Linked DNA regions of Planctellipticum variicoloris. The protein of the gene in region 1 binds, or shares a complex with, the protein of each later gene. Links are inferred from orthologs where the notes say so. Each region holds a gene or a part of one and is shown on either strand. Other genes may lie near its edges. The genes, in order: hisH and hisF.

The links.
Region 2: the proteins of hisH (region 1) and hisF are in contact, whole or in part, in a crystal structure (PDB 6RU0), measured with the Thermotoga maritima proteins. The link is inferred for Planctellipticum variicoloris from one-to-one orthologs. Residues at the interface, in WP_004080484.1 of Thermotoga maritima: Asn15, Arg18, Arg22, Arg117, Leu118, Pro119, His120, Met121, Gly122, Trp123, Asn124, Asn134, Gly135, Tyr136, Tyr138, Val140, Tyr158, Glu180, Lys181, Ser182, Ser183, Lys184, Ile185; in WP_004080486.1 of Thermotoga maritima: Met1, Leu2, Ala3, Arg5, Ser40, Glu41, Asp45, Glu46, Ala70, Glu71, Ile73, Asp74, Ile75, Pro76, Phe77, Asp98, Lys99, Ser122, Gln123, Glu161, Thr195, Leu196, Asn247, Arg249, Glu251.

What each region holds. Positions count from the first base shown.
Region 1 is NZ_CP130886.1:3,896,088-3,907,964, forward strand. Bases 7,662-10,578 are described here. They hold hisH (imidazole glycerol phosphate synthase subunit HisH), read right to left. Parts: upstream 9,465-10,578; coding sequence 8,859-9,464; downstream 7,662-8,858. Other genes in these bases: SH412_RS15205 (DMT family transporter), read right to left, coding at 7,662-7,828; hisA (1-(5-phosphoribosyl)-5-[(5-phosphoribosylamino)methylideneamino]imidazole-4-carboxamide isomerase), read right to left, coding at 7,862-8,605; SH412_RS15220 (prepilin peptidase), read right to left, coding at 9,602-10,578. In the rest of the region: nickel pincer cofactor biosynthesis protein LarC, read left to right, coding at 1-1,156; SH412_RS15185 (hypothetical protein), read left to right, coding at 1,379-1,855; SH412_RS15190 (DUF1501 domain-containing protein), read right to left, coding at 2,205-3,284; SH412_RS15195 (glycerate kinase type-2 family protein), read left to right, coding at 4,092-5,471; SH412_RS15200 (HD-GYP domain-containing protein), read right to left, coding at 5,458-6,723; more of SH412_RS15205, read right to left, coding at 6,938-7,661; more of SH412_RS15220, read right to left, coding at 10,579-10,927; SH412_RS15225 (shikimate kinase), read right to left, coding at 10,927-11,463; aroE (shikimate dehydrogenase), read right to left, coding at 11,527-11,877. UniProt on the Escherichia coli protein: IGPS catalyzes the conversion of PRFAR and glutamine to IGP, AICAR and glutamate. The HisH subunit catalyzes the hydrolysis of glutamine to glutamate and ammonia as part of the synthesis of IGP and AICAR.
Region 2 is NZ_CP130886.1:7,222,130-7,233,861, forward strand. What follows is about bases 5,155-7,926. They hold hisF (imidazole glycerol phosphate synthase subunit HisF), read left to right. Parts: upstream 5,155-6,033; coding sequence 6,034-6,819; downstream 6,820-7,926. Other genes in these bases: SH412_RS28310 (GspE/PulE family protein), read right to left, coding at 5,155-5,891; SH412_RS28320 (sugar phosphate isomerase/epimerase family protein), read left to right, coding at 6,904-7,902. In the rest of the region: RNA polymerase sigma factor RpoD, read left to right, coding at 1-39; SH412_RS28295 (SpoIIE family protein phosphatase), read left to right, coding at 464-2,221; SH412_RS28300 (type II secretion system F family protein), read right to left, coding at 2,264-3,505; SH412_RS28305 (type II secretion system F family protein), read right to left, coding at 3,515-4,600; more of SH412_RS28310, read right to left, coding at 4,698-5,154; SH412_RS28325 (globin domain-containing protein), read left to right, coding at 8,055-8,489; SH412_RS28330 (SMP-30/gluconolactonase/LRE family protein), read right to left, coding at 8,572-9,546; SH412_RS28335 (hypothetical protein), read left to right, coding at 9,899-10,537; SH412_RS28340 (peptidylprolyl isomerase), read left to right, coding at 10,688-11,269; SH412_RS28345 (glycosyltransferase family 4 protein), read left to right, coding at 11,402-11,732.

The DNA.
Region 1 (11,877 bases):
GTGCGGCTTCCGGGCGGTGAAGTTCGACGTCCGGCATCCGGAACAGCACGCGCACCGGCATCTGACGGACATCCGCCAGATTCTGGATCGCTCGCCGGTCATGACGGAGGATCAGCGCGAGCTGGCGCTGAACATTTTTGAGGCGATCGCGCAGGCCGAGGGGACCGTGCATGGCATGGACCCGGAGAAGGTCCATTTTCACGAAGTCGGCGCGATCGACTCGATCGTGGACATCGTGGCGGCGGCGGTCGGTTTCGATCTGCTGGGGGTCGAAGAGATCCTGTGTACGTCGGTGCCGACCGGGCGGGGTTCGGTGAACATCGCTCACGGGGTGTGCGCGGTGCCGACGCCGGGGACGGCGGAGCTTTTGAAGGGGATTCCGCTCCGCGACGTGCCGATCGAGGCGGAGCTGACAACGCCGACCGGGGCGGCGATTCTGCAGGTGATGGTCGACCGGTTCGTCGACGGGCTGCCGGAGCTGACGCTGGAGACTGTCGGGCACGGGGCCGGGACGAAGGATTTCAAGCAGCAGGCGAACATTCTGCGGCTGTTCATCGGCGAGAAGGCGGACGACCCGACGTTCGACGAAGTGGTGCTGCTGGAGACGAATCTGGACGACGTCTCGGCGGAGATCATCGGGTATACGAAGCGACGGCTGCTGGCGGCCGGGGCGCTGGATGTCTATTCGACGTCGATTCAGATGAAAAAGGATCGACCGGGGACGATGCTGAGCGTTATCGCCGAGCCGGGGGACGTGCAGGAGCTGGAAACGATTCTGTTCGAAGAGACGGAGACGTTCGGCATCCGGCGGATTCCGGTCCGGCGGTCAAAGCGGGAACGGACGTCGTTCACGCTGGAAACCGACTGGGGGGACGTGAAGGGGAAGCTGGGCTGGCGACCGGGCGAGGCGGCGGTGTTTACTCCCGAGTACGAGGATTGCGTCAAGATCGCGAAGGCCAACAACGTGCCGTTGCGGGAGGTCTACCGCGTGGTGGAAGCGACCTTCCTGCTGGAAGCGGGCGAGGATGAAGACGAGGACGAGGAAGACGGCGAGCCGGGGCATGATCACGACCACGATCATGGGCCGGACTGCGATCATGATCATGATCATGGGCACGATCACGACCATGACCACCGGCATGACCATGATCATTAAGGTTCACGGATTCGGAGTGAACCACGGATGACACGAATTTGCACGAATGGAATTGCCGGAGCGGTGGTTGTGATCGGTTCGGAGCTTTGCCGAAGCGGTGAGCGACGGACTGGGAGTCGATCCCGTTTGAATCATTTGTGCTGATTCGTGTGATTCGTGGTCAATCCGGGGAATTGCAGTCAGTTCAGACAGAACGAGGGACTTTGCCGAAGGGACTCGGCGATGGGCGACTGGATTCAGACGGGGCTGCTGATCACCGCGGGAGGCGCCCTGATGTGGTCGGTGATTCACGGCAAGCGGCGGTTGCGGCTGAGCCAGCAGAAGGACGCGGTCAAGGACTTTCAGGAAGAGCTGCGGGCCATTGAGGGCTCGGCCCAGGGGCTCGTGCAGCAGATGGAAGTCCGGCTGCACGACGAAATGCGCGCGGTCGAGGGGCGGATCGATAACCGCCTGACCGTACTGGACCAGCTCATTCTGGACGCCGACCGGGAGATCCAGCGGCTGACGGTGCTGCTGACAGAATCGCGGCGCGCAACGCTGATCGACCGCGAGCTGACCGCGGAAGAGACGCAGCGGGTACTGGATCTCGCCGAGGTGGGCTTCGACGGGAAATCGATCGCCCGCTCACTGGGAATCGCGGAACCACGGGTGACCGAGGTGCTGCGTCAGTGGGAACCGCCGGAACAGCAAGCCGCCTGACCGCCGCCGGGGGCAGCCCCGCTGCCGACCGGCGTGGCCGGTTTGTGCCGACTCAGAGCTGGGTTGGGCGTGGATGCCGCGTACGGCTGCGATGGATGGTGGCGAAGCGAGATTCATTCGCCTCGTTCCCAGGCGGGAGCCTGGGAATTCCGTCTTCGGACGCTCTGCGTCCTTCGGGTTGGCGCCTCGTTGGCGGTCAGACGGCAGTCGAGGCGGAGCCTCGGAAGAGGGCGTTCCCAGGCGGGAGCCTGGGAACGAGGACAAAATGCAAATCGCAAATTGGGGGTGCGCGGTTTGGCTCCGGTGGGGAGATGCGCGGCCGCGGGTTGTGATTCTGACTGACGGATTGTTATGACCAGAGGGCGGTGAGGGGCGTTGTGGCGAGGAGCGGGGGCGGATTTTCGCCGGGGCCGTAGGGGAGTTGGTCGCCGGCGATGCCGAACCAGTGGAGCAGCGTGGCGGTGAGCTCGGCGGGTGAGACCGGGCGGTCGAGGGGTGTGGCGGCGGTGGCGTCGCTGGTGCCCCAGACGGCTCCGCCGGTGAGTCCGCCGCCGGCCAGGAGAGCGGACCAGCACTGCGGCCAGTGGTCGCGGCCCTTGCGGTCGTTGATCGTCGGCGTGCGGCCGAATTCGCCCGTGGCGACGACCAGGGTGTCTTGCAGCAGTTCGCGCTCGGCAAGGTCGTCCAGGAGGCCCGCGAGGGCGCGGTCGAACTGCGGGCAGAGGTGGTCGCGGTAGTCGAAGATTGTGCCGCGGCCGACCTGTTCGCCGCCGTGGCAGTCCCAGGTGACGTCGTCGGTCCGTCGATCGAACAAGTTGACGGTGACGCAACGTGTCCCCTGCTCCACTGCCTGGCGGGCCTGCAGCAGGAGCTGGCCGAAGCGTGTGTCTCCGTAGTGCTTACGGAGGAGTTCGCGGTCTTCGTTGGAGGGGGTCGCGGCGGCCAGCGGCTGGTAGTCGTCGCCGAGGAGACCGGCGGTCTGGCCGAGATCGGCGCGTGAGTCGGCAGTATCCAACGGTTGAGGCAGGATTTGGCTGGAGGTCTGATTTCTGGAACGACCGCCGTAACGGGCGACGACGGAGCTCCAGTGGGGAAAGGTCTGGCCGCGACGGGCGAGCTGGCCGGTCTGGAGGAGCTGGAGGCCGGTTTCGTGGAGCGGTGCGAAGTCGTGAGAAAGTGTGCGGATCAGCGAAAAGCGGTCGGCCCGCTGGGCGAGGAGCGGGAGCGTTTCGGAGAGTTGCAGTCCCGGAACGCTGGTGGAAATCGCCCGGAAGGGGCCGCGGATGTGGGAGCCGGCGTCCGGTTTGGGATCGAAGGTTTCGAGCTGGCTGGGGCCGCCGGTCATCAGGACGAAAATGCAGCGGCGGGCGAGATGGGCGGGCCGCCAGCCGGCGAGGGCCGCCTGCTCAGCGAGCGACCAGCCGACCATGCTCAGGCCGCCTGCGCGCAGAAATTCCCTGCGGGAGACGTTGGCTCCACTTGATTGGGGTCCCATCCTGCGACCTTTATTCCATCCTCCACCGATCCAGGCCATCATGTCACTCTAACGCTTCTCCGGAGGCGAGGAAATGGTCTGCCGGTGGGGCGGGGACGGGAAACTGCCCAGACGGCGAGCCGTGCCAAGGAAAGTCATCGACCCGATCCGGGGGAGATGGCAACGGGGAATCGACGCTGGCGGTCGGGGGCGGTCGAGACTGGGCAGGGATGCCGCGGACGCGTATCGTGCCGGAAACGCGGGTCGGGCCGCCTGCGGAAGCTGTTCGGTTTGGCGGCTGATCAAGAGAAGATCTCTCGCGGAGACGCAGAGTTGGCAGAGGCCGCAGAGAAGTCGGGGAAGGCTGAAGATTTCACGCGATGAAGAAATGTCGAATGACGAAGGCGAAATGTCGAAAGAGGGGCGAGAGTCTAAATCGCCGGCCACGATGGTGAGGCGCGCTGACATTGCTCCGTGGACGACACCCCGACCACTTCGAAGACCCTCACTCTGGCCTTCTCCCACTGAAGACAGCGGGAGAGGGGACAAGACTGGATGACGGCCTGATACGGAATCGATGCCGGTGATTTGGAATGTGCCGGGTGTTTCCCCGTTCGCTCGTGCGAGAACCGAAATTTTTCGGCGTGGCGGAGCCTCGCGGCGAAACGAGCGGCCGTCGCGGGTCGACTCGACCTGCATCCGGTCGCGTCTGGAACGCAACACTGGTTCGGCTCCGAGAACACTGCCGGGAAGGCCCTCGCCGTGACGCAATCTGCATTGCTCCGAGACGTCGCTGAACAGATCTGGCGAGCCGGCGTCCGCGCGGTCGACTCGCAGGCTCTGGTCGAGCAGGCGATTCAATGCCGCGGCGATCAACTCGTCGTCTGCGGCGAATCGTGGTCGCTGGCGGGTCTACGCCGGATCATTGTGGTTGGCGGCGGCAAGGCCGGGGCCGGAATGGCGGCCGGCGTCGAGCAGGCGCTCGGACCGGAGGTCGCTGCGGAGAAGTTGACCGGCTGGGTCAATGTTCCGGCAGACTGCGTCCGCGCGCTCGACCGGATTCACCTGCATCCCGCGCGGCCCGCGGGATGCAACGAACCCCGACCGGAGGGGGTGGAAGGGGCGGAGCAGATTCTCGCAATGGCCGGTGACGTCGGTCCGTTCGATCTCTGCCTGGTGCTACTGTCCGGCGGAGGGAGCGCCCTGCTTCCCGCGCCTCGTGGAATCGACCTCCCCGCAAAGCTCGCCCTCACGCGGCTCCTGTCGCGACGCGGCGCCGACATTCACGAACTGAATACCGTTCGCCAGTGCCTGTCGCGGATCAAGGGGGGCGGACTGTTGCGCGCCGGTGGGGGAGGCCCCGTTCGCACGCTGATCATATCGGATGTGATCGGCGATCCGATCGACATCATCGCCTCGGGTCCGACCTCGACGGCCCCGCTCCGCCCGGCCATCGCCCGCGAAATCCTGCAGCGTTATGCTCAGTCCGCCGACGACGTTCCGGAGAGCGTCTGGCGGGCACTCGACGCGTTGCAGGCCGCTCCGCCAGCCGCCATCGATCCGAAGTCCGTCCGGAACACGATCATCGGCAACAATCGCAGCGCCATTGACGCCGCTGCCGTGGCGGCTGCGGCGCTGGGCTGCGAAGTGCGGATTCTCGCCACCGATGAAGCGGGCTTTGCGTCCGACGCGGGTCGGAGGCTGGCGATTGCGGTTCGTGAAATTCAGCGCGAAATTGCCGGGACCGGCCGGCGCATCTGCGGTCTGTCCGGCGGAGAACCGGTCGTGGCACTGACTCCCACCGAACTGCCCCGCTCGGGAGGGCGGAATCAGGAGCTTGTCCTGGCCGCGTGGGAGCAACTGGCTGCCGAAGGTTGCCGTGGTCTGGCCCTGTTGTCGGGGGGGACCGATGGCGAAGACGGTCCGACCGACGCGGCCGGGGCGCTTCTGGACGAAGAAATCGCGGCCCGCATCACGGCGCTCGGGCTCGACGCCGGAGCGTTCCTGGCAATCAACAATTCCTACGAATTCTTCGCGCGCGTCGACGGCCTGCTCAAGACGGGACCGACGCATACCAACGTGATGGACCTTCGCGTGGCAGTCATCGTCGACCCCGTCGCGCCTTCGGCTACATCGTCTTGAGTGCAGGACCGGCCGAGGCGATTTCCACCTCCGGTCGCTGCGAAAGGTCGATCAGCTCAGACTGCTGGCCGCTTTCGGTCCGCGTCACGACCTGGATCACGGGGCGAGTGTAGTTTTCGCGATTGCTGCGGATCACGCGGCCGACGCGGCCATCCTGCAGGCGAACCGTCGAACCGAGCGGAAACAGCGACACGGCATGCAGCAGCGCCCGCGAGGCGCCTGGATCGAAGAGCCCCTTCCGGGTCTCCTGCAGAATCTGCTCGATCGCCCGGTGCGGCGAAATGCCGGGGTCAACCGGTCCGGGAGAGACCATCGAAAGATATGCGTCGGCCACGCCGGCGATTCGGGCCAGCGGATGAATCAACGGCGCCCGCTGCTGCTTCGGGAAACCGCTGCCGTCGAGACGCTCGTGGATCTGCACGGCGACCATTTTGGCCCCCTGCGAGACCTGAGCCTGACTTTCGAGGAGATTCGCCACGAAGAGCGGATGCTTCATGTAATCGAGTTTCTCGGAAAGCGTCATCTCCGCGCGTGGATGGGCGATCGCGCGCGGCAGAGTGAGCAGCCCGGCATCGTGCAGCAGACAGCCGAGACTCAAGTCCAGCAATTCCGGCCGCGAAAGCCCCATGACGGTTCCCATGGCGCTGGCGAGCATCGCCGTCTGCACGCTCTGACGCGTCGGATAGTGATCGTCGACCGGTTGAATGCCTTGTGTCACGTAGAGGTCAATATCTTCCAGGAGCCGATGCAGCCCTTGCACGGAAACTCGCAGGATCTCCCGCGGCTCTACGGTCGAGCCCTGGACCATCCGTTCGAGTGAGCGATCCGTGGCATTCAGCGAGTCGGCAAACGACTCCTGAAACCGCGTGACCGTGGCTCGATCTGGGAGACCGCTGGCTGGATGCATTTCGTGGCAGAACGAGGCTGGCGTCCGCTTCCAGCCGACCGGCATGGCCTCGACAGGTTCCGCGGCTGGCGGGGCGTCGCGGGTGGCGCCGTAATCCGGGCAGATGTTCCGCAGGTCGGATTTGCTGACGAGCACCTGGCTGACGCCGCGCGTCCTCAGCGTTTCGAGCTGCGCTTCGGTCAACTGTTGACCTGCCGCGAGCAGAAACTGCCGCCGGCCGGGCCGTGCATCGAAGATCGGCGAGGTCAGAACGGCGCCCGGCTGCAACCGCGAAACTGCGAGCTGGACGAAGTCCTGCTCCTCCGCTGAACGTGCCGGGCGAGGTGTCGCTGCCGTAACCGCCATGGTGTGCTTACCTTCTGCGCCGATTCCGCGTCCGGCGGATGCCGCCGTCCGGTGAACTGAAGCGGAGAGCGAATCTGTCTCGACGTTTCCCAACGTCATCCGCAAATCTACGTTGCCTTTATCACTCTGCAAATCGGCCGTCTGTAGCCGACGAAGGGTTCCGGAGCGTGTTTGTGGATTGAGGGGATCTCGCCGATGTTCCGGATTGCGCCGATCACGCAGCGTCTGCGACCTGCGACGGCGCCGGTTCGCGATACACCACCCGTACCAGCAGGCCGGCCAGGATCAGGCAGCCCCCCAGAATCGTCGCCCGGTCCACGACTTCGCCCCAGAACAGCCAGACCAGCAGCGGATTGAGCAGCGGCTCCAGCAGTCCGATCAGAACCGCATCCTGCGCGGTCACCTGGCGGATGCCTCGGGCGAACAGAAAGTATGGCAGCGCCATCTGCAGACATCCCAGGGCTGCAATCCAGCCCCACTGGATCGGCATCAGCGAACTTGCCATCCCGGCGGCGCCCGGCAGGAAGAGCAACCCGCTGCAGGCATGGGCCAGAAACACGAGCCCCGCGGCATCCTCCGACCGGAGCCCGCGCAGCGAGAGCACGACCCCCGCGTACGCGACGCCGCTTGCCAGCCCCAGCAGATTTCCCAGAAAGTATTCCCCCCGCCAGCTCTCGGCCACGATGAGGGAGATTCCCAGCAACGCCAGGACCAGTCCCGCAATTCCCGCCCGGTCACTCCGCTCCCGGAGGATCAGCGTGCTGAAGGCGAACACCCAGAACGTGCTGGTACACTGCAGGAAAATCGCCGCCGCCGCCGTGGTCCGGGTCACTGCCGAGACGTACGTCACATTCATTGCGGCGAAGGACAGCAGCAGCGGCGCCAGCCCCCAGCTCCAACGCATCCGTCGCCAGCGGACGAACGGGAGCAGGCAGAACGCCGCGAACAAGACCCGGAAACAGGCCAGCACCGGCCCCCGCTCTTCCAGCGGAATCGCGACGATGGCCGGCGACTTCATTCCCAGCCCGCCGCCGCTCCAGAGGACGACGGCGGCCAGCACAAGCAGCACGCCGGATCGATGGCCGGTCACCTGCGGAGATTGCACGTTCGTTGCGCCTGCGCTGGAAGGAGCGGTCCGTTACGAGGCGTGCGTCAGGGCCACGGCGTCGGCGACGCGGATCACGCCTTCGTAAATCGCGCGGCCGATAATCGCCCCCACGAGCTGCGGCTGCCGCCGACTGATCGCCAGCAACTGCTGCACATCGGCGAGCGTCGTCACGCCTCCGGATGCGATCACCGGGAAACCCCGATCGGCCAGATGTTCCAGGTCCCGCAACGTCCCGGCGTCCAGCCCCTGCATCATGCCGTCGTTTGCAATGTTCGTATAAATCACGGCGGCCAGCGGCAGGCCGCGGAACTGCAGCGCCAGCTCTTCGGCCGGGGTCTGCGAGACGTCCAGCCAGCCTGCGGTCGCGACCATTCCGTTGCGGGCGTCCAGCCCCAGCGCCACCCGTCCCGGATAGCGTTCGACCGCCGCCCGGAACCAGTCGGGCTGCTTGAGCGCCGCGGTGCCGACGATCGCCCGGTCCAGTCCGATCTCCTCGAGAATCAGCTTCAGCGATTCGTCGTCGCGAATGCCGCCGCCGATTTCACACGGAATCGACACGGTCCGCGCGATGGCCCGGAGCGCGTCGACGTTGACCGGTCGGCCGGCCTTGGCGCCGTCCAGATCGACCAGATGCAATCGCGTGGCGCCTTCGTTGGTCCAGCGTTTCGCCATCGCCGCGGGGTCGTCGCCGAAGACGGTTTCCTGGGCGTAGTCCCCCTGCCGCAGCCGCACACAACACCCGCCCCGCAGATCGATCGCCGGCAGAATTTCCATGCTCACAAAACCTCATCTCACAGGGTCCAATTCGCGGACCACGAAGTGCATTCAATGCTTGCTGACCGGACACAGAAGAGGAACCACGAATGGCACGAATCAGCACGAATATCGTGAATGCTGACGTCGTGTCAGCAGCCTTTCGTGGATCGACCGCCACTAGGTCTGTTTCCTGCCGTCAGAGTCCTGGCAGCGCTCCGGGAACCTCATTCATTCGTGTGATTCGTGGTTGTCTCTCGGAAAGTCTTCGCCCTCACAGCCGGGCGAAATTCTCCAGCAGTTTGAGCCCGACTTTCTGGCTCTTTTCCGGATGGAACTGCGTCGCGAACATCCGTCCCCGGGCGACCATCGAGACGAACGGGATTCCATAGTCCGTCCTGGCTGCGATGACCGACTCATCGTCCGGCACCACGTGATAGCTGTGGACAAAGTAGACGGACGCCCCCGCGGGAATTCCCTCCAGCAACGGCTGCCGCCCTACCGGCTCCAGCGAATTCCACCCCATGTGCGGCACTTTCAAATCGGGCAGAGCCGGAAACCGGACGACCTTTCCTGGAATCACTCCGAGCCCGCGCCACTCTCCATCCTCGAAGCTGACGTCGAACAGGAGTTGGAGTCCCAGGCAGATTCCCAGAAACGACTTGTCCGCCTGAATGTGCGCGCGAATCGGCTCGGACAACCCGAGGCGGTCCAGTTCGTGGATCGCATCGCGGAACGCTCCCACGCCCGGCAGCACCAGCTTTTCCGCATCGCGAATCTCGTCGGGCGTGGCAACGATTTCCGCCGCCACTCCCAGACGTTCGAAGGCCTTCTGCACGCTGCGGAGGTTCCCCATTCCGTAGTCGACTATCCGAATCATCGTCTCTCCGATCACTCCACGCCGCCCGTCCGCGGTGGCGTCCGTCATGCTGCAGACACCGGACCGTCGGCACAGGGTTCAGGCCGACAGTCTCCGCCACGACCGGGGCTCCCGGCAAGGGCTGCGGATTGCCGAGTTCAGCGTTTCCAGCGGAATCCCGCGCTTCCCGGTCCGATCCCCTGCCACTGCTGCACATGAGATCGCCCCTGCCCCGCCGCGACACCCGGCCACGCGGCCGGCCGCAGGACCCGGTGACCGGGCGAAACGTCTTTCCCTGCATAGAACGCGAGCTGATCGGCCGAAGTCCACTCCCCCTCCGGTTCCGGGGGATACAGCGGAATCCCGACGAGCCACTTGAGGCCCTGCACCATCCACAAAGAAACCACGAGCAGCCCCACCATGATCAGCGCCAGGATCGGAAACAGCCAGCCGAGCGCAAAGAACCGCTCCGCCGCCGGCCAGAGCCACTGCCACCCGAACAGCAGCGTCACTGCCGCCAGACTCAGATAGGGGCCGTAGGGAATCTCCCGCTCGCGCCTCCAGAGCAACGTCACCGCGACGGCGAGGATCGCAAACAACGGCGCAATGAAGAACACCACGATCGTCGCCTGCCAGCCCAGAAAGCTCCCGATCATGGCCATCAGGATCACGTCGCCGAAGCCCATCGCCTCCTGCCGCAGCACCCAGGCCCCCACCGCCCGGACGATCCACACCACACCGCCGCCGACCACAATCCCCGCCAGACTGGCTGCCAGCCCGTGCCAATGCGGCCACCGGGCAATCCACGCCGGAACCGCCTCGCTGGAAATCCATCCCTGCACGCCCGTCGGCAGCGCCGACTGCAGCAGTCGGGCCATGCTTGGATCGGTGAACCAGACGGGCACCAGCGTCAGGTGCCCGATCGTCACGGCTCCCAGCACGCCGACCAGCATCGCCGGCAGAGTCACGCCGTCCGGAATGATCCGCAGGTCGAAGTCGATGAATGTCGCGACCAGCAGAGCCTCGACCAGCACCGCGTAATAGAAAAACTGGGCGTTCAGCAGCCAGGATTGGGCTCCGAGATTGCCGGCGTAGACCTGCAGCGGACTGTGAGTCCACCACAGACAGCTCTGCTCGGCCGTCGCGCTGTACCCGCCAGGAACGATCGCCGCATACAGCCCTGCCAGCAGCAGACCGTTGAAGGCTTCGATCAGCATGTACCGCATCGAAATGTGATGGCGGCAGAACCGGCAGCGGCCGCCGAGGATCAGCCAGCCGAGGATCGGAATGTTATCGCGGGCCAGAATTCTGCGCCGGCAGAACGGACACGACGACGGGGGGTGATTGAGACCCCGCAACTGGTCCCACAGCCGTTCGTGTTGCGGAATCCGATAGATACACACATTCAGAAAGCTGCCGATCACGGCGCCAAACGTAAAGACGATCAGCAGCATGATCCAGAGCGGCAGACCGGCCAGCGTCATCACGGCCGCACTCCCGCCACATCCGCCGGCAACTGTCGGAGGATCGCCGTGACCGTCTCGTGGAGCGGCCGGTCGCAGGTATCGACGGTGATCGTCGAACACTCCGCGTACAGCGGCGTCCGTACCGCGAGCAACTCCTCGATCTCCTCGACGCCCCCTCTGGCGGTCAGATCGGGGCGTCGCTGCGAGGCGGGGGAGTGGCGCAGGATGCGTTTCGCGATCGTTTCGACGCTGGCTCGCAGCCACACGACGGGGCCGGCCGCCGCGAAATCGGCTCGCGTCTCCGGATTCAGCACCGCCCCCCCCCCGGCGGCCAGCACGAGCCGGTCCCGTTTCAGCAGGTCGACCAGAGTTTCCCGCTCCAGCCGGCGGAACTCCGGCTCACCGTCGGTGGCAAAAATCTCCCGGATCGATCTCCCGGTCCGCTCTTCGAGCTCGACGTCGGCGTCCACCCAGCTCCAGCCCAGTTTCTGAGCCAGTCGCGGCGCCACGGAGCTCTTTCCGCAACCGCGATAACCGATGAGGGTGATGACCATGCCAGCGTCCGGGTGAGTCGACAGCGAAGAGAGGGGATGCTTGAAAACGGCAGTGACGAACTTTCAGTATCGAGCGGCCGAGATCGCCCGCCGGAGCGTCGCTCCCAGCGTTTGCAGGGGAGCGTCGTGCCCGGTAAACAGCTTGAACTGCCCGGCGGCCTGGCGGACGAACATTTCCAGGCCGGAGACGGTCCGGCAGCCGTGCGCCCGCGCCTGCTTGAGCAGCAGCGTGTTTTCCGGGTTATAGATCGTATCGAACACCAGCATGTCGTCCCGCAGCCAGTTTTCCTGAAACGGCGTGTCGTCCATGTTGGGATGCATTCCCACCGGCGTACAGTTCACCAGAATATCGGCAAACTCGACGCCCCGGTTTTCCCACGTCACATGCCGGCAGCCGAGCTCTTCGGCCAGCTT
Region 2 (11,732 bases), 3.3 Mb from region 1 along the record:
GGTTTCCTGGATCAGCTCGCCGCGGTCGTCGCGAAGTAACTCGCAGTCAGTCTCTGCACCACGCTTTGACAGCCCGGACGGTCACTCGTTCGGGCTGTCGGCGTTTTGAGGCGGGCTTCGGGATTCGGGTATCGGGCTTCGCAGATAAGGCGAAGAAGCGAGGAGTGGCGCGTGGTCGGTGGTGAGTGAGAAGGGGGCGAGATGCTGACATTGCCAGCGATACAAGCTCTTCCTTTCGACATTCCGCCATTGTGAATTCCGCCGTTGTGATTCGTTGAGGCAGCGAATAGGGAATAGCCAGTCGCGAATAGCAGGAGAAGAGGGTTGATCACTGCTCGCCGGCTTCTGGCTCTCGACCGGCCTGCCGATTGCGGACTTTCCGTCGGTCCCCTACCATCATGGGTGCCTGCACCGGACGGCTGACGCCCTCTGTGCGAGTCAAATTCCTGAGGATGCTCGATCTGTGGCGAATCTCCAGGTCATCAGCGGCGGGCCGGCGGGCGTCTGGGAACTGCGCGGGGAGCGGACCATTCTGGGCCGCCATTCCGGGTGCGAGATCGTCCTCGACGACGGCGCCATCAGCCGCCGCCATGCGCAGATTCTCGAAAGTCACGGCAATTACTTCCTCGAAGATCTCCGCAGCCGGAACGGAACCGAGCTGAACGGCCAGCCGGTTCGCGGGCGAACCGAACTGCGCGACGGCGACGAGATTCAGATCTGCGACTTCCGGCTGCGTTTTGACGTTCACGGCAAACGCGCCGCCCGTTCGCGAGCCTCCGGCCGCAACGCCACGGCCGTTCGCGATCCGGGAACTACCGGCAACCGACCGGTGGTCCGCCTGGCGGAACGGGAGCCGGTCCCCGAAGACCACGGCTCTTCGATTCTTTCGACCTTTGAAGCGGGGGGCGAACGGAGCGAAGCCCGGCTGAGCGTCCGCCCGGAGACAAAGCTGCGGGCGATTCTGGAGATCAGTCGCCAACTTGGCTCGGTGCTCGAACTGGATGACGTCCTGCCGGTTCTGCTGAAGACGCTGCTCAAACTCTTCCCGCAGGCCGACAGCGGGTTTGTGCTGCTCCGCAGCGCCGAGTCCGACGAGCTCGAACAGCGGGCCTCAATCGCCCGCTACGAGGGGGATGACGAGGTTGTTCCCGTCAGTCGGACCATCGTCCGCGAAGCGATTCAGACCGGCCGGGCGATTCTCAGCGCCGATGCCCGCGACGACGAGCGGTTCGCGGCCAGCCAGAGCATCGCTTCGCTCCGGATCCGCACGGTCATGTGCGCTCCGCTGCTGGACGCGAACTCTGCGGCGATCGGCGTCATCCAGCTCAGCTCACGCGATCTGGGGCGGGCATTTACCGCGGAAGACCTGGATCTGCTCGCCAGCGTGAGCTGGCAGGCGGCCCTGGCCGTCGAGAACGCCCGCCTTCACGAAGATCTGCTCAAGCAGCGCGACCTCGATCGTGATCTGGAGTTCGCCACCCAGGTGCAGCTCGGATTTCTGCCCCATCAGCCCCCGGCTTTGCCGGGTTACGAGTTCGCCGACTACTACGAACCCGCCAATCGCGTGGGGGGCGACTACTTCGACTATGTTCAACTTCCGGACGGACGCGTCGCGGTCGCGGTCGGCGATGTCGCGGGGAAGGGCGTACCCGCCGCTCTCCTCATGGCCCGTCTGCACGCAGCCGGACGCTATCACCTGCTCAGCGCCTCCAGCGCCGCCTCCGCTCTGACGAATCTGAACGCTGAGATCGCCTCCAGCGGACTGGGCTACCGCTTCATCACACTGGCGCTGGCGATTGTCGATGCCGAACGTCACGAGGTCACACTGGCGAACGCCGGTCATCTGCCGCCAGTGTTTCGCCACGTTGACGGGTCCATCGAGCAGCCGGGGATCAAGGAATCCGGCATGCCGCTGGGCATCCTGCCGGATCAGCAGTTCCAGGAAATCCGGCTGTCGCTCGACGCCGGAGACACGCTCGTCTTCTACACCGACGGCGTAACGGAAGCGATGGACGCAGAGAACCGCATCTACGGCCGGGTGCGTCTAGGAGAGACTGTCGGTCTTGGCCCGCCGCGCGTGACCGATCTCGTCCCGGCGATCGTCGAGGACGTCGAGGCTTTCGGCGGGGCTCATCAGCAGCGTGACGACCTGTGCATCGTCGCCATTCGCCGAGTCCTCCCGGGGGAGCCAGTCTCGCAGCCGCGCGCCGCTGCACGCTGATGACGAAGGACTCCGCTCGCCGCGAGTGTGCTGAAGTCCCGGCTACGCGAGGTCGTTGAGCAGTTGAATCATGTCGAAAAACGGGGCGTACACGATCACTGCCAGCAGGCCGAAAAAGAACGCAATCGATAACAGCACAAAGGGCTGCAGCACCATGGCGAGCTTCGACGCCTGAAGCTGGACCCGCGCTGCAAAAATCTCCCCCGTGGCGCGAAGCATGCCGGCCAGTTCGTCGGGACGGTCGATCCACCGCATCAAGGGGATCAGATCTTCCGGTACGAAGACCGACGTCCGGGCGACGTCGGTGGCCGACTTGCCGGCTTCAATCCCCGCAGCCAGCGCTTCCGACCCGGCCTCAACCGGCGGACAGTCGACCGCGGCGCCCGCCACCCGCAGTGCCCGCGGCAGCGGCAGGCGGCACTCGATCAGCAACGCGCACAGATGGCAGAACTGGCAGAGCCGGGCGTAGCGGAACAACGGACCGATCAAGGGAATCGAGTAGTCCACGAAGCCCCAGAATTTGCGTCCGCCGAACAGTCGACTCGCCCCGAAAACCGCCAGCGCCGTGAGCAGAATGCCTCCGGCGAGCGGCGAGAAAAGCAGCCGCAGCCCGGCCAGCACCCGCAAGCCCAGCCCGCCAATCGGCTTGGCCGCGGTCTGGACGGTGCTGGGGGTCATGCCAAAGGTGTTCTGCAGCCCGCTCATTTCGTAATAGGCCGATTCCAGTCCTGGCCCGACGTACCACGCGAAGATCAGACTGACGCCGAGCGCGCCGAAGATCAGCACGCCCGGATACACGAGCGCCAGCCAGGCCATCCGCCGAACTTCGATCGTCTGCTGCAATCGCTGCAGGTACTCGCCCAGCACCAGCGGCAGCCGGTCTCCGCCAGCTCCCGCCGCCGCCAGTTCGCCGATGGCTGTCGGCAGCCCGGCCCGGTATTGCGGCAGCAGGTCCTCCAACGCTTCGCCCCCGGCGAGCCGGTCGCTTAAGGACCGGAGGGCGGCCCGCTGTCGACGGTTCGGCAGTTCGTCGCTGAGCATCCGCAAGGCGGACGGCAGGGGCAGCCCCGCCGCGGTGGCCTCTTCGACCATGCCCAGCATGCCGACGAAGTCCGACTCGCCCAGCGCGACCGGCGATGCCGCGTCTTCCTCCGCGAGAACTTCGAGGTCGGACAATCCGCTTTCGATCAGTGTCAGCCGGGCGGCCGCCGGGGAGTCCGCCTCGCAGACACCTTCCACGGCGTCGCCGGAGAGATTGAAGCCGCGATAGCGAAATTGCGTCATGGCGACTTTCTAAGAAACCGGTTCATCGACCAGATGATTGAGCAGATCGACCACGGGGAGTCCGAATGCCAGGCAATAGGTCAGGACGGCCAGCCCCGCCAGAATCGCGACGAACACCGGGGCCGCCAGTGTCGTCAGCAGCAAAGCCCGGCGCTCGGCGCGCTTGCGATAGACGCCCGCCACACGCCGGCACGTCGTTCCCGGCTCTGGGAGCGACAGTCCGGTTGTCATCGCCCAGCCCAGCAGCGCCGGCAGCCTCGAAACCGCATTCGCCCCGTCACGGGCAGACTGTCCCCGTTCGATCTCCTCTGCCAGCAACGGACCGGCGTATCGAATCCGTCGATCCGACGATGCCTGCGAGGCCAGTCTCAGCGCCCGCGGCAACGGAGCCTGATGCTCGACCAGCGTCGCCAGCAGTTCCAGAAACTCGGCGCGCGACAGGTTGGTGAAAATGCCGCCGATGCCGGGCGCCCAGATCAGGCCCGTCAGCAGGCGCAGTCCGTTCCCCGACGACAGCGGACCGGAGATTCCCGAGCTCCATTGACGTAAGCCGAAGACGACTCCCACGAAGAGCAGCCCCATCGGAACCCCCGGAATCCACCAGGCCGCTGTCTCGTAAGCTGCGGTCAAGACTCGCTGAATCGCGGTGACCGGCAACCGGAAAGTCTCCCACATGTGCTGCAATCGCGGGACGCACGCCACGATCAGGAGGGAGCCCAGCCCATACGCCACGGCGACGACGCACGCCGGGTAGAGCAGGGTGACAAACAGCGTGCGACGGATCGTGTCGTACTCTTCGGTGTAGCGAACCACGGTTTCGAGGGCTTCGGGCAGTTTTCCGGAAGCGAGGCCCGCTTCAACAATCGCCACATAGACCGGCGACAGTCCGGGCTCCTCGGCCCGCAGCGAATCCACCAGCGACTCGCCGTTCGCCAGCCGGGCGGAGACTCGCTCCACCACGAGGCGCAGTCGCCGAGATGATCCCCGGCCCAATTGCACGAGTCCCGGTTCCAGCGGCACCCCTGCGCGAATCAGCGCCGCCAGCTCCTGGTTGAAGTTCACCAGATCGATCAGCGTCAAGGAGTTCGCAGACATCCGAATTCGTCCTCAGTGGCTGCTGGCGGTTCCGGAGCGAGAATTTTCAGGAGTCGCGACAGATAGCCGCACAAACGCTTGAACGTGCTTCCATCGCTTATACTCGAAATCCCAGCACGCGGCGAATCTCGACCGCACTCGTCTGACCCCGCTCCAGGGCCTCCTTCGCCCGACTCGAAAACGCCAACATTCCCTCGGCGACGGCGCACTTCTGCAGTTCCACGGCGTCCGCTCCCGACAGGATGTGCGTTGCCAGCGCCGGCAACTGGTCCCGCAGCAGCTCGACCAGGAGCATCCGTCCCCGATATCCGCTGGTTCCGCAGGCCGGGCACCCGACGGCGACTCGACTGCGCGCGGCGGGAAGGCCCAGTTCGGCCGCCGCCGACTCGGACCAGACCGAACAGTCGCACAACCGCCGCACCAGCCGCTGGCAGACAATCGCCAACAGGGCCGCCCGCAGCAGGTAAGGTTCAATGCCCATGTCCCGCAGGCGGCTGATGGCCTCGGCGGCGCTTCCGGCATGAAACGTCGTCAGGACGAGGTGGCCTGTCAGCCCGGCCCGGAAGACTGTTTCCGCCGTTTCGGGATCGCGGATTTCGCCGACGAGAAGTACGTCGGGATCCTGCCGGAGCAGCGACTTCAGCCCGGTGGCATAGTCGAAGCCGTGAGCCGGCTGAATCGCCGACTGTACGACTCCCGGCAGGAGGGATTCTACGGGATCTTCCAGGGTGGCCAGGGCCTTGCTGTCGGCGAATCGCCGTTGCAGCTCGCGGAGACAGGCGTATGCCGTTGTGGTCTTTCCGCTTCCCGCCGGGCCGGCCAGGAGCAGTACGCCCGCGGTCTCGTGCAGCGCCTGCTCCAGGCCTTCAGCGACGTCGGCGGGCAGGCCCAGATCGCCGGGGAGCAAGTGCCGTCCCGAACCGGCGAACAACCGGACGACGGCTTTCTCGCCGAAAATGGTGGGAAACGTACTCAGCCGCATCTCAACGCCCGCGGGTCCCTGTTTGATGCGGCCTTCCTGGGGAACGTCCACGCGATAGGTCAGCAGATCCGCGAGCACCTTCAGCCGGGCCACGACATTCGTTGCCAGTCGGGCAGGAAGTTCGGCGGCATGCTGCAGAACGCCGTCGACACGAAAGTTGATCCGGACCTGCTCGGGGCCGGGGATGATGTGCACGTCGCTGGCGCGGACTTCGACCGCTTCGAGCAGCGTCTGCTCGACCGCCTGGGCGACAAACTGAGGATGGCGCTCGTCGAGGGTCTGCAGGCGCGCGGCCAGTCGGGAAAACACGGAGTGACTTTCCAGGAAACGAGTGTTGGGGCATTTCAGCATAGCGTCGCGGCGTCGCTGGCACCGTCGTCTGTCGTCGGACTGGCGAAATTCCGTTAGGATAAGGCCGGGAAAAGTCTCTACTGTTGAAAGCCTGCCCGCCATGCTCGCCAAACGGATCATTCCCTGCCTCGACGTTCACGCCGGTCGCGTGGTCAAAGGGGTGAATTTCCTGAATCTTCGCGACGCCGGCGATCCGGTCGAAGTCGCCGCCCAGTATGAAGAAGACGGGGCCGACGAGCTCGTCTTTCTGGACATCACCGCCAGCCACGAAGAGCGGGCGATCATTCTGGACGTCGTCCGGCGAACCTCTGAAGTCTGCTTCATGCCGCTCACCGTCGGCGGGGGGATCCGAACGCTCGAAGACATCCGCACGTTGCTCAAGGCGGGCTGCGACAAGGTTTCCATCAATTCGGCGGCGGTCAAGGATCCCGAGTTCGTCCGGCAGGCCGCCCTCCGCTTTGGCAGTCAGTGCATTGTGGTCAACATCGACCCCAAACGGGTCCGGCGTGACGGCCGGGAAGTGTGGGAAGTCCACGTCAATGGCGGTCGGGTCCCGACCGGGCTGGAAGCCGTCGCCTGGGCGCAGGAAGTCGAGCGTCTCGGGGCCGGCGAAATCGTCCTGACGAGCATGGATGCCGACGGCACCCAAGACGGCTATGACCTGCCGATGACACGGGCCGTGGCGGACGCGGTCAGTATTCCCGTGGTCGCCAGCGGCGGGGCCGGTTCGCCTGAGCATCTCCGTGAGATTCTCACCGAAGGCCACGCCAGCGCGGCTCTGGCGGCCAGTATTTTTCACTACCGCACGCATCCGATCGACGTCACAAAACGGTATCTTGCCGAACACGGCGTACCAATCCGGTTTAACACATTGGCGGGCGCGTAGGGCAGGCTCCCGCCTGCCGAAATGTGGATTCCATGTCGTCATGCGGCAGGCCGGAGCCTGCCCTACGTTCAGCAGGAATGGACCATGCCGGGATTCAGTCGACGAGAAGCGCTGGCGGCAGCGGCCGCGGGAAGTTTCGCCAGTCTGGGGGGGCCGTTCGGACTGCCGCAGGCTCTCGCCCAGACGACCCCTGCCCAGGCTGGCGGCAGGCAATACGCGTTCAAGAAGTCGATTAACCTCTGGGCGTTTCCGTACCCGCAGCAGATGTCGCTGGAGAAATGCCTGCGCCTGGCGAAAGACGCCGGCTTCGATGGCATCGAGCTGAACTACGACCTCGACAGCGATCTCTCCCCCAAGTCTGGCACGCGCGAATTCGAGCAGATCCGCAAACTGGCCGACAAGATCGGCATCGCCATCAGCGGACTCTGTTCGTTCCTGTTCTGGCCTTATCCGCTGACGGCGAACGACCCGGCTCGCCGGGAACGGGGCCTCGAACTCGCCGGCAAGATGGCTCAGGCGGCTCACGATCTCGGGACGGAAAATCTCCTGGTTGTCCCCGGTGCGGTGCACATCCCCTGGCGGACCGACTACGACCCCGTCCCGAACGACGTCTGCCTCAAGCGGGCCAGAGAGGCCGTGGCGAAGTTGATCCCGCAGGCCGAGGCGCTGAAGGTGCATCTCAACATGGAGAATATCTTCTTCAACGGTTTCCTGATGACGCCGATGGAGATGGTCGAGTTCGTCGATGGATTCGGCAGCGAGTACGTCCACGTCCACTTCGACACGGGGAACATTATGGAGTACCAGTTCCCCGAGCACTGGATCCCGATTCTTGGCCAGCGGATCCGCAACGTCCACCTGAAAGAATACTCCAAGAAGGGAACGGATCATTCTCTCGAAGCCTTCCGGCCGCTGCTCGACGGGACCACGAACTGGCCCGCGGTCCTGGAAGCCTTCGAAACCAGCGGATACCGCGGCTATCTGACGTTCGAGTATTTCCACCCCTACCAGCACTGGCCCGAAGCCTTGATCTATCAGACCTCCGACTCGCTGGATCGGATGCTCGGCAGGAAATCGGCGTAGGGCCGGCTGTGCCGGCCATAATGTGATTCCGCTGCCACAATACGCCCGGGGTGGCCGGCGGCTGTAGCGTCTTCGCGAAGCCCCGGTCTTCTACATCCAACAATTCTCCAGATCTTCGCAAGACGGCCGGCTGGGCCGGCCCGACAAGACTTATGACTGACTCCAACGAAGTCACCGTTTACGACGCCCTCGGCGAAGAGGGGTTGGCGCGTCTGGTGGCGGCCTTCTATCGCCAGATTCCCGCCGACGACCTGCTCGGACCGCTCTATCCGCCCGACGACCTGGCCGGGGCCGAACAGCGGCTGCGCGATTTCCTCGTCTATCGCTTCGGTGGTCCCGACCGCTACATCCAGGAACGGGGACATCCCAAGTTGCGCATCCGCCACGTCGGGTTCGCGATCAACCGCACGGTTCGCGACCGCTGGATGCAGCTCATGAACGCAGCGCTCGACGAGTCCGGGACTCCGCCCGCGGCGGCCACGGCAATTCGGAAGTTTCTGGACGAAGCGGCGACGTTTCTGATCAATGCGGCAGAGAGTGACGAGTGGCTGGTGGCGAGTGAAGATGAAGAGCGCCGCATGAAGTGAGAGCGGCATTGTCGCAGTTCGTTTCGTGCTTCGAATTTGGTGCTTGTTTCGGATTTCGAAATTCGGATTTCGTGCTTTTGCCTCATCCCTTTCGGTGCACCACCCACCCCGGCGTTTCGGTCCGCACCGCGTAGAGCGTCCTTCCTGCCGTGATGTAGAGCGTCCGCAGATCGGGCCCCCCGAATGTGCAGTTCGTGAGGACGTCTTCGGGGACCGGAATCCGGCCCAGCAGCCGCCCGGCGGGTTCCGACGCGCCGGAAGGATCCACGACGTAAATCCCCGGCGGAACTTCTGCGGTCTCATGCGGGCCGCGCGGGCGGGAGATGCCGGCGGCGATGTAGAGCCGCCCGGCCGCGTCGACGCACATCCCGTCGCCGCCGCGACCGGCTCCGAAGTCGAACACCAGACGCTGCCCGGACAGCGTGCCATCTTCCGCGAGATCGAAGGCCCAGATCTTGCGGTTGCCGCCGATCACCGGGCAACTGTCGACCAGGTACAGCGTTCGCTCGTCGGGACTCAATGCAATGCCGTTGGGTCGCTGAATCGCGGGTTGGGTGAGGACGCGAGTGACAGAGCCGTCGGGATCGATCCGGTAGACCGAATCGTGATCCAGCTCCATCGTGGCCCGATCGCCGTAGCAGGGATCGGTGAAGAAGATCCGCCCGTTCGAGCAGGCGGCGATGTCGTTCGGGGCGTTGTACCGCCGGCCCTGATACCGGTCAGTCAGAACTTCCAAATCACCCGTCGCCAGGTTCGTTCGTGTGATTCGCCGATTCCCGTCGTTGGGGCCGAACTCGTTCCCTTCACAGGCGAGCAGTCTCCCCTGCGCGTCGAACAGCAGTCCGTTCGACCGGCCGCTCGGTTCGCGGAAGATCGACCGCTCCCCCGTGTTTGCGTCGAGGCAGACGACCCGGTTGTTGACGATATCCGTAAAGAAAACCCGCCCGTCGCAATGGGCTGCAGGCCCTTCCAGAAAGGCGACGAACGTCGCTGGTGCGACGTGCACTCCCGGCTCGACGCAGTCGACCGGCAAGGTGATCCGATGAAAGTCCGTCATGACGCTCCTGTCTCGAATGAAATGCACCGGGAAGGGGCCGGGCACGATCCAATCCCCTCCGTGGAGAATGGTCGTCGATCACGAGGCGAGGTGCAAAGCCCATCGGCCTGCGGCGATGAATGGTCTCGCGTGTTCAGTCGTGTTGTTTTCATCGCCAGCGACCGCCATTGTCTTGCAGGAATTTGACCGGAAGTCAGGTCGTCGGCGGGCAAGCGGGATTCCAGGAAAGCTCGGCAATCTGGCAGGTCCGGCAGGGGGCAAACGCCACTGGAAGTTTGCTCTTTGCATTTTTTTCACAGAGATGTTTTTTGTCTCTTGTGCGCGCCCCTGATCGCTCGGCAGCATGAGACTCATGATCCGCGTTGCCCAAGATCTCCTGCCGCAGACCCTGCTCAGTTACGTCGCGTTCCGGGTCGCCTTCCGCGACACCTTCGACCGCTACGCCCTGCTGCAGCGGTTCGACCGCCAGCACGACGAGTGCTATGGCTACCTGTGCGAAGTCCCGTTCCTGCGGGAGGTCCCGCCGCACGTCCAGCTCGACCTGCTGGCGTCCGTCTGGCGCCGCCATCTGCACCGCGAAACGTACGTCGCCGACCTCGTCGACGAGGCGGTGATCTACGCGGTTTGCGAGACGACGGCGGCCATCATCGAGAAGCATCCGCTGCTGATGACGGAGTCTCTGCGCGGCGGACCCCTGGATGCCTCTCTCTCGATTGACCATTTCCTGGCGACCGAGATTCGCGGGCTGTCCCTGAATCTCTCGAATCAGGGGGATTTCCTGCTGATCAGCCAGTTCCTGGATCTCGATCCGGAAAGCGGAAACCCTCTCAAGCGGGAGATGGGACTGCATGCCGCGGACGAGCAGGCCCTGTTCGACGCGCTCGCCCAATGGCACATTTCGCCCCGTTTTGCGCATCACCTGTCGGGGCTCCTGACCGAGGCCGAGATCGCCCGCGTCGCTAATCTGCTCCGCGTCCCCTGCCCGGCGTAGCGCCGGGTCGAGGGAGACGTATTGCAGCGGTTGCGCCTGGCCATCGCCGGGAGTTGTGACTTCCCACGGGACGGTTTAGAGTTCAGGGAACCGGGCTGGCGACGATCGCGGATCGTTTCGCCCGGCGGTTCACCACGGAGGATCTTCAAAATGCTTTCCCGTCGCGAATTTGTGGCAGCCTCGGCCGCAGCGCTGGCCGCCTCGACGCTGGCTCAGGCCGCAGACACCAAGCTGCCGCGCGTCTTTCTCGAAGTTTCGGCCGACGACAAACCGATCGGCAAGATCGTCATCGAGTTGCGGTCGGACGTCGTGCCCAAAACGGCGGAGAACTTCCGGGCGCTGTGCACCGGCGAAAAGGGATTCGGCTACAAGGGGAGCCCGTTTCACCGCGTGATTCCCGAGTTCATGTGTCAGGGGGGCGACTTTACGAACGGGAACGGCACCGGCGGCAAGTCGATCTACGGCGAGAAGTTCGCCGACGAGAACTTCAAGCTCAAGCACACCGGCCCGGGCGTCCTGAGCATGGCGAACGCCGGCCCCAATACGAACGGTTCGCAGTTCTTCCTGTGCACGGCCAAGACCGCGTGGCTGGACGGCAAGCACGTCGTCTTCGGTTCGGTCGTCGAGGGCATGGACGTCGTCAAGAAGATTGAGTCCTTTGGCTCCGGGTCCGGCCGCACTTCGAAGAAGATCGTCATCACCGACTGCGGCGAAGTGAAGGCGAAGTCGTAACGGAGTTTCGTGTCCTGAGTTCCTTCCTGACATCCTCGCTGCAGCGGGTCCAACTCACCTCCTGACAGTCTCCGCCGACTGTCAGGAGGGCCGGACTGAACAGCATCGGACCGCGGTCGCAGAGGTTGACGCATGCACGTTGTGCATATCATCACCCGGCTCATCGTCGGGGGGGCGCAGGAAAATACGCTGCTGACGGTCGAAGACCAGCAGCAACTGCATGGAGATCGCGTCACGCTGATTACCGGTCCGGGACTCGGGCCGGAGGGGAGCCTGGAACCGCGGGCGCTGGCGGCGGGCGTCGATCTGCGGCTGGTGCCGGAGTTCCGCCGGAACCTGCATCCGTGGCGGGACTGGTCGAGCTACCGGACGCTGATCCGGCTGCTGCAGGAGATCCGGCCCGAAATCGTGCATACGCACAGTTCCAAGGCGGGAATCCTCGGCCGCAGGGCGGCGAACAAAC